Regions from separate parts of the Shewanella sp. MMG014 genome, predicted to be linked through region 1. Evidence: predicted binding sites of a transcription regulator. Region 1 holds the regulator's gene; the other holds the start of a gene.
What was found. Region 1 encodes MetJ, which represses methionine synthesis genes. Its sites were predicted from a motif close to TAGACGTCTAGACGTCTA; they were not measured.

Region 1 (4,436 bases):
CTGATTTTGGTGTGGCACTTAGCTTTCCTTTGTCGATTGTAAATATGCCTGTCAGGGTAGGGGTTTCACCGAAGTTTCAACGAATTGATACTTACCATTACTCAGTTAATGCTAACAATTTTGACGCTGATGATTTTGATGATGACAAATATCGTAACGATGAAAATCTTTTTAATTTGGACGTTGGTGTCGCATTTGAACCTATTGAAAAATTAACTATTGGGCTATCTGCCAGAAACTTATTCAGTCAAACCGTCAAAACGGTTGAAGCGCAAGGACGAGAGTTTCACTACCAAGTGGAACCATTAATTACCGCAGGCGCTGCCTACGATTGGTCATCGGTAACCTTGACCACAGATATTGATTTAGTCGACCAAACCCGATTTAAAGAGTTTGATCCTGTGCAGTATTGGCGTGTAGGCGGTGAGCTAAAAGCCACTGATTGGCTCTCGTTGAGAATGGGTTATCGACATGACTTAAAAGACAACAGTGTTGATATATATTCATTTGGTACAGGTTTTGCGATTGGGCAAGCATTTAAGTTAGACATGAGTGGTAGCTATGGTGAAGATGACGCTGTAGGGGCAGTATTACAAACCTCTTACCACTTCTGAGTGCTGACCTAACGATCGTCAGCGACTTTAATTATGGCGTGATTAACTGATAGATAAAGCTAACGTTGACTTAATTGTTAGCACGATAGCACTCAGGCCACACAGCATTAATGTTGCCATTCTGGTTTTTTCTTTGTCGACTTTATTGGTTAGTTTTCCTGCCACTAGGCTACCTAAAAACACCGACGGCAATAACATCAATGAAAGCCAAACATGTTTTAGCTCAACGAGTCCCGCCACAATGAGTATCAACATCGCAATCATAGAACTAAAGACAAAAAATATGGATAAGGCTGCACGAAACTGTGGTGCGTCTTTTCCGGCAAGTAATATTGCTAGAGGTGGGCCACCAATTGCAGCGATATTGCCAAATATTCCTGATAAAACCCCTGCTATAAACAAAGTGATCTTATTTACTGGTGCGGTAATTTTATAGATGCTAAGAATGACTGCAGTAGCCACAATAAAGGCTATCGCTAGCCCTAATACTGCTTGTGGGGCAAAAATTAATAATCCAGCACCAAGAAAACCACCAGGGACTCGACCGAGCAAGGCGTATTGTAAACCATTAAACTTGAGCGGGGTTCGCTCTCGCAATAACGTTATTAATGCAATGGAAAATCCACATGCAATAACTGGAACAGGAACAAGTTGAGGGTCAATAATGTAAAGCAGTGGACTGGCGACCACTGCTAAGCCAAAACCTATTAGCCCCTGAGTTAGTGCGCCCAGAAATATGATAACCGATGCAAGCATCAAGGTTTGCGGATCGATAAATGCCATTCTGTGCTCGTTGACTTAATTAAGGTCGGTGCAAATTTGGTACGACAAATTTTATGCGAATAGAAATGCAGAATAAAATTGAGCTTACATAAAAGTAAGCTCAATAGTGGTTATTCGTCTAAATCTTCCCACTCGATGCCCATTTTATCCATAAGAGCTTTAGCCTCACTTGGAATGCTATCTGGGCCTTCTTTAGATAAATCTTCATCGTTAGGGAGTGGCTGACCTGTATATGCGTGCAAAAATGCTTCACATAATAGTTCACTGTTAGTGGCATGGCGCAAGTTGTTCACCTGACGACGAGTACGTTCATCAGTTAGTACTTTAAGCACTTTTAACGGAATGGATACCGTAATTTTTTTAACTTGTTCGTTTTTTTTGCCATGTTCGGCATATGGGCTGATATAGTCGCCATTCCATTCAGTCATTAACTCACCTTTATACGATAGATTCGTGGCAGATTTTAACTGCTTATTTATTACAGTCAAATTATTGCTGCTATTCTATAACGAATGCAAATAGATTTCTTTATGTTTAGACGTCTAAACGTCTAATATGTGTTGACGATCTAACTTTGCTTAGGTACATTTAGCCATCTAGACATCTCTACGGTGTGTACTCTATAGTGTGTCAATCTTGAGGAGCTTACAATGAAAAAACATCGCGCAGCTACATTAGCAGTTCGCCAAGGTATCGAATCTGATACTCAGTATGGCGCGGTAGTCCCGCCGATTTACCTTTCAACAAATTATTCATTTGATGGACACACCAACCCTAGGGAATTCGACTATAGCCGCTCAGGTAATCCGACTCGTTGTGTACTAGGAGAGGCAATCGCTAAACTAGAAAATGGCGCGACAGGGATTGTAACTTGTACAGGAATGGCCGCGATTACCTTAGTGACCAGTTTACTTGGGCCTGATGACTTAATCGTGGTACCGCATGACTGTTATGGTGGTAGTTACCGACTGTTCACAAATCTTGCCAACAAAGGCCAATTTAAATTATTGGTTGTTGATCAAACTGACGAGAAAGCACTCACTGAAGCGATAGCGCAAAAGCCTAAAATGGTCTGGTTAGAAACACCTTCGAACCCACTTTTGCGGGTTGTGGATATTAAAGCCATCGTTGAAGCAAGCCATGCTGTTGATGCACTTGTTGTAGTCGACAATACTTTCTTATCTCCAATTTTACAGCAGCCATTAGAACTTGGTGCTGATATCGTGATGCACTCAACGACTAAATACATTAATGGCCACAGTGATGTTGTTGGCGGCGCCGTTGTCGCTAAAGATGCAGAGCTTGGTGAGCTATTACATTGGTGGTCAAATACCTTAGGGCTAACAGGTTCTGCATTTGACAGTTACTTAACACTGCGTGGTATTAGAACTTTAGCCGTGCGGATCCGTGAGCACCAAACTAATGCTCAGCGTGTGATTGACGTGTTGCAATCTAGTGATGTCGTTGAAAAAGTGTACTATCCCGGCTTAAAAGACCATCCAGGTCACGATATTGCTGCCAAACAGCAAAAAGGCTTTGGTGCTATGTTAAGTTTTGAGCTTAAAGGTGGCGAAGCGGAAGTGGTTGCCTTTTTAAATGCATTATCGATTTTCAGTGTTGCTGAAAGCTTAGGCGGAGTGGAAAGCTTAGTTGCCGTCCCAGCAACAATGACCCATAGAGCAATGGTGCCTGAAGCACGTTATGAAGCTGGTATTAAAGATACATTACTGAGACTATCTGTCGGGATTGAAGACGCAGAAGATTTAGTGAATGACATCAATGCCGGGCTCGCAGCAGTTGCCGCATTATAGTTCCGTGTCAGTCAGCGTTTTGCACAAAAGTTTAGTGGTTTAAGGAGTACAAAATGACCCGCAGTCATTTACATAAGTTTGGTGGTTCAAGTCTTGCTGATGCAGATTGTTATCGCCGTGTCGCCCATATTTTGTTGACTCATGGAAACTGCGACGATCTTGTCGTCGTGTCAGCTGCGGGAAAAAGCACTAACTTTCTATACAAGCTGTTGTCGCTTCGGGAAACGGGCGAATTATGGCAAGAAGAATTACAAGTTCTCATCAGCTACCAGCAAAACTTAATTGAGCAGCTGCTCTCTAACGAACAAGCCCGAGATTTACGTGAGCGTCTATCAACGGATAAGGCGCAACTGATCAGCCTGTTATCACTTGAGCAGCGCAATGAATTCGAATTAAACCAAGTGCTCAGCTTTGGTGAACGTTGGTCTGCGCGCTTAATGGCTGCGCTTTTACGTGAATCAGGTGTTGCTGCAATCAATGTTGATGCTTGTTCAATTCTCGTTGCTGACGAAGGCTTAGTGCCTAATATTCGATTAGCTCAATCACGTGAAAAAGTGCAAGCACTGCTTGAAGCGCACCCCAATGAGCGATTAGTCATTACTGGTTTTATTTGCGCTAACCAGCAAGGTGATACTCTGTTACTTGGACGAAATGGCTCTGATTACAGCGCAACCTTAATTGCGAGCTTAGCAGATATAGAACGAGTCACTATTTGGACTGATGTTGAAGGGGTGTTTAATGCAGACCCTAATAAAATCAATGATGCCAAGTTACTCAATAGTATGTCATTGGCGGAAGCGGATAGATTGGCTCATTTAGGTTCTCCTGTCCTTCACAGCAGGACATTACAACCTTTATTTGATACCAATGTCAGTTTGGCTGTTCGTTCTAGCTATGCATCTCATACTGATTTTACCTTGATTGCGCCGCAAAGCTCTTCGGCAAGTGCGCCGGTTGTAACGAGTTTAAATGAGGTCGTACTGTTTAAAATTAAGCTGCAATCACCAACAGAAAACCTGATTGAATTATTAGCGCAACAGGGGATCCTTCCTTTAGCTTATTGGACATCTGCCCACCATAAAGTTGAACTTGCTTTTACTGTTGAAAATCAAAAGCAAGTGCACACCTTACTTGAATTACACGCCCAAGCGCTTAATGTCAGTGATATTCATGTGAGCGATGAGCTTGGATTAGTCGCCTTGGTTAGCGCTGATGCCGAGCACTATCG
Region 2 (4,436 bases), on a different contig from region 1:
ACTCTAATAGTGTGCATACCATAACCAACACCACGACTCGCAATACCATTACCAGCAAATTGCTCTTCGGTTGGAGTAGAAATGGCATAACCGTTGTTACGGCAGAAAAAGATAGTCGGAGACTTAAGCACTGCGGCCATATTTAAGCCAGCATGAAAATCACCTTCTGAAGCTGCACCTTCACCAAAGTAGCAAATTGCTACGTTACGTTTACCTTGTAACTTGAATGCATGAGCAACACCTGTTGCTTGCGGAATTTGCGTCGCTAGAGGTGAAGAGATGGTTTGATAATTAAGTTCATTACTGCCGTAATGAATAGGCATTTGACGTCCTTTGCCTAAATCTTTCTCATTACTGAACATTTGATTCATGAACTGCTCTGTGGTGAAACCACGATAGCGTAAAGAAGCATGCTCACGGTACTGGGCAAGTATTACGTCGCCATCATCAAGCGCAGCTGTACTACCAATAATTGAGGCTTCTTCACCAGTACAGGTCATGTAAAAACTAATCCGACCTTGACGCTGCGCACTTAACATACGTTCGTCTAAAACACGGGTAAATACACAAGTGTCGTAAATACGTTCAGCGAGTGCTTGATCAATGACAGGCATCACCGCATTTTCATATGTGGTACCGTCTGCTTGCAGAATTTTTAAAATAGGGATGTGCAATGACGCTTTGTCTAAGAAGCTGACACGATGCACTGTTTCATTATTCAGCGGTGCGTTGCTCATATTATGCTCTTGTTATCTGAGGCCTTATAAAATAAAGCTTAATTTATTATATGCGAAAGCACATTACGTTAACGTAAACTTACTATCAACTAATGTGCTTTCTTGTTGGTAAATAACCTTGCAAAAAATTTGTATATCTAACTTTACAAGTTATTGAATATCTTCATTGGGCGCTGGTACTAAACATAATACCGTGCGTTGCCCGACAGGTACATTTTCATTTGGAAAAACGATAGCTTCGTAGGGCTCTATAACCTTTATCTGTTGATTGTTTTCAATTGCTAAAGTCTGGCCTTGCTCAAACCCAGTAAAGTTTTCAGTCGTCTTAGAAAATGAAAAAGCAAAATCATCAAAATGCTTATTGATTGAACGTGATACTTTATACAAGTTGAGTTTATTGCTATCGAATACGGCTAATTCTGGTTCTGTTTGAGTAATAAGCGCCGCTAACATTTTGTGGGTATTTGCAAATTTATGCATATCATTTTCACCAAATGGCATAACTTTACCTAGCTCAACGGTAAACGCATCAGCTTTAAATTGCTCTGATGAAAAATAACTAAATGTTGTTGTGGGTTCGTGATGAAACAAAATCGTATCTACATCGCAGCCTGCTAAAAACATTATTTGTTTTGCACTGAATGCTCTGCCTGGTCTGTAGGGATATATCGCAAACTTTTCATGCTTTGAAGGCTTGATAGCTGTGTGCAAATCGTAATGAATACGCTGCGAGTTATCATTGTCATTGAAAAAATCACTGACGTATTGTTCAAGCGCTTTAGCTCTCACTCGCTCTTTATTTATCAGCCCTTCCCCATCTGAATGAGCACCTGAAAACAAACGGTTCATGTTCTCTTCAACAAAGCGTGTTTGAGTCAATATAGAATCAGGGTTACCAATAATGAATAAAACGCGATGCAGCGTTTCTATTTTACAGGTAAGTAAATCACTGATGAGTTTGTTACATATTTCTATAGGCGCGGTTTCATTACCATGAATGGCACATGATAAAACCACATCCTTTGTAGAGCCAGATGCGGGGCTAAAGCTGATTACACCATTATCTAAGATTGTGACTGTTGTTTGATTTGATAATGTGAATGCTTGGCTTTTTAAAGGCTTATCAATATTGGCCAAAGTAAAAGCGAGAAAGTCATGATCGTCCATTAATTGCTGAAACACAAAGACTCCTTGAAAGACGTTTAAACGAATAGGTTTCATAATCGTGTTGATTCTAACACATTCAATGGACGCTAACGTTAAGTGTCATTTAACAAAATGTAAATCTTTGCTTGCATTCCTGCTGTGAACAAATATACTTTTAGCCATCTAGACTTCTTTATGGGTATAACTATGACATTAGCAACATTTGGTGCAGGCTGTTTTTGGGGCGTCGAATACTTCTTTAAACAAGTAGAAGGTGTTTTAGATGCCAAATGCGGTTATATGGGCGGGAATGATCAATACCAAACTTATGCTGAAGTTAAAGCGGGCAACACTGGCCATGCCGAAGTCGTTCAAGTTGAATTTGACGAAACAATCGTCTCGTACGAAACCTTAGTCGCTGTTTTTTGGCAAAATCACAATCCGACGACCTTGAATCAACAAGGCGAAGATATTGGATCTCAGTATAGAAGCACTATCTTTTTCCATGATGATCAACAAAAAGAAATAGCTGAGTCAGCAAAACAACAATTAATCGCCAGTAGCAAATGGGGAAACCGTCAAATTGTTACAGAAATTGTACCATTAAAGCGGTTCCACATTGCTGAAGAATACCACCAAAATTATCTAGAAAAGAATGACTTGCCGAGCTGTCATATTTCGTTTTAACAAGTAAGCGCTGAAAATAAGTATAAAAAGGCACCACTTTGGTGTCTTTTGTGTACATAGTCGATTAAAGCAATCTATAAGTTAGACCGAACTGCGCTTTACCCGCCCCGTTAAATTCCCTACAATCCATTCAAATTGCTTAGGCATATGAATACGGAGATATACAACAATGAGTCAAGCACGTCATATTAACCTACTGATATTAGGTTCTGGCCCTGCTGGTTACACGGCTGCAGTTTATGCTGCACGCGCAAATTTAAAACCAGTTATGATCACTGGTATGCAACAAGGTGGACAGCTTACGACAACGACTGAAGTTGAAAACTGGCCTGGTGACGCGAATGATCTTACTGGCCCTGCATTAATGGAAAGAATGCAGCAGCATGCTGAGAAGTTTGATACAGAGATTATCTTCGACCATATTAACGAAGTTGATTTCAGTGAGCGCCCATTTAAATTGAAAGGTGACAATGGTGAATTCACTTGTGATGCCTTAATTATCGCAACAGGTGCATCGGCTAAATATCTAGGTTTGCCTTCTGAAGAGGCATTCATGGGACGTGGTGTGTCTGCTTGTGCAACGTGTGACGGATTCTTTTATCGAAATCAAAAAGTGGCCGTTGTAGGCGGTGGTAATACTGCCGTTGAAGAAGCACTATATTTAAGTAATATCGCATCAGAAGTTCATTTGATTCATCGTAGAGATAGTTTCCGCTCTGAAAAAATCTTAATCAACCGATTAATGGATAAAGTAGCGAGTGGCAACATTATTCTACATTTAGATCAAACTCTCGATGAAGTTGTTGGCGATAATATGGGTGTTACGGGTCTAAAGATGAAGAGTACTAAAGATGGTGCGATTTCAGATTTAGACGTTGCGGGTGTATTTATTGCTATTGGTCATAGTCCAAATACCGGTATTTTTGATGGTCAATTAACCATGAATCATGGTTATATTACTGTAAATAGTGGACTACAAGGCAATGCTACGCAAACGAGTATTGAAGGTATTTATGCTTGTGGTGACGTTATGGATCAACATTATCGTCAAGCTATTACATCGGCCGGTTCTGGTTGTATGGCAGCGTTAGATGCTGAACGTTTCTTAGACGCTCAAAAATAAATTGCTATTATAGAAAAAAGCCAACTATTTAGTTGGCTTTTTTTGTGTCTTTTGAATATAAAACAACGTCTACATCGCCTTCCACATCTGGATGCGACAGTTTTTCAATATATTTCATACCCAGTTTTTTCATTATATTAATTGAAGCTAGGTTTTCTTCATCTGCAATGGCGGAAAAGTGCTTTATATTTTGCTGAGTTGCAAGCAAATGCTCCATCACAGCTTTTGCACTTTCAGTCGCTATTCCTCTGCCCCATGTTGATTGTTTAAAACGCCAGCCAATTTCTAAATCAGAATATGAAGGAGACAGAGTGAAGAAATGCATAGGTCGAATGAGTATCCAACCAAGAAAAGAACTAGGATGCTCTTTAAGCGATACTTTCCAAAGTCCCCAACCTCGTTCTGGGTTGATGTATTTAGCTAACCTCGGAATAAAAATGTCTTTTATTTCTTGCGCTGAAGTGACTTTGCCACCGTTTATGTATTGCATCACAGCAGGGTCTTGATCTAACTCAAACAACAAGTCGCCATCGTTGAGTGTCATTAAACTGATTTGCAATCGTTCTGTGTGTAACTGTTCCATGTAAGTACACCTATTCTCTAAAGTATTCACACAACATTTTATTCGGTGTTTTTACTATCCTATAAGAATTTTGGGCATAAAAAAAGGAACCCGAAGGCTCCTTCTTTAAGCATAATAGCTAATTACTTAGCTAAAGCTTCTTTTGCTTTTTCAACTAAAG

Region 2: msrA (peptide-methionine (S)-S-oxide reductase MsrA) is a predicted target of MetJ. The motif match lies at 1,933-1,950, and genes of this name have one in related genera.

What each region holds. Positions count from the first base shown of each region.
Region 1 covers NZ_JAGJDZ010000006.1:330,493-334,928, reverse strand. The annotation lists gene J8L86_RS12340 (conjugal transfer protein TraF) at 1-614, shown strand, start outside; gene J8L86_RS12335 (sulfite exporter TauE/SafE family protein) at 657-1,397, opposite strand; gene metJ (met regulon transcriptional regulator MetJ) at 1,508-1,825, opposite strand; gene metB (cystathionine gamma-synthase) at 2,048-3,208, shown strand; gene J8L86_RS12320 (bifunctional aspartate kinase/homoserine dehydrogenase II) at 3,262-4,436, shown strand, end outside.
Region 2 covers NZ_JAGJDZ010000012.1:159,840-164,275, reverse strand. The annotation lists gene J8L86_RS17925 (thiamine pyrophosphate-dependent dehydrogenase E1 component subunit alpha) at 1-737, opposite strand, end outside; gene astE (succinylglutamate desuccinylase) at 888-1,919, opposite strand; gene msrA (peptide-methionine (S)-S-oxide reductase MsrA) at 2,091-2,570, shown strand; gene trxB (thioredoxin-disulfide reductase) at 2,740-3,693, shown strand; gene J8L86_RS17905 (GNAT family N-acetyltransferase) at 3,722-4,276, opposite strand; gene rplT (50S ribosomal protein L20) at 4,399-4,436, opposite strand, start outside.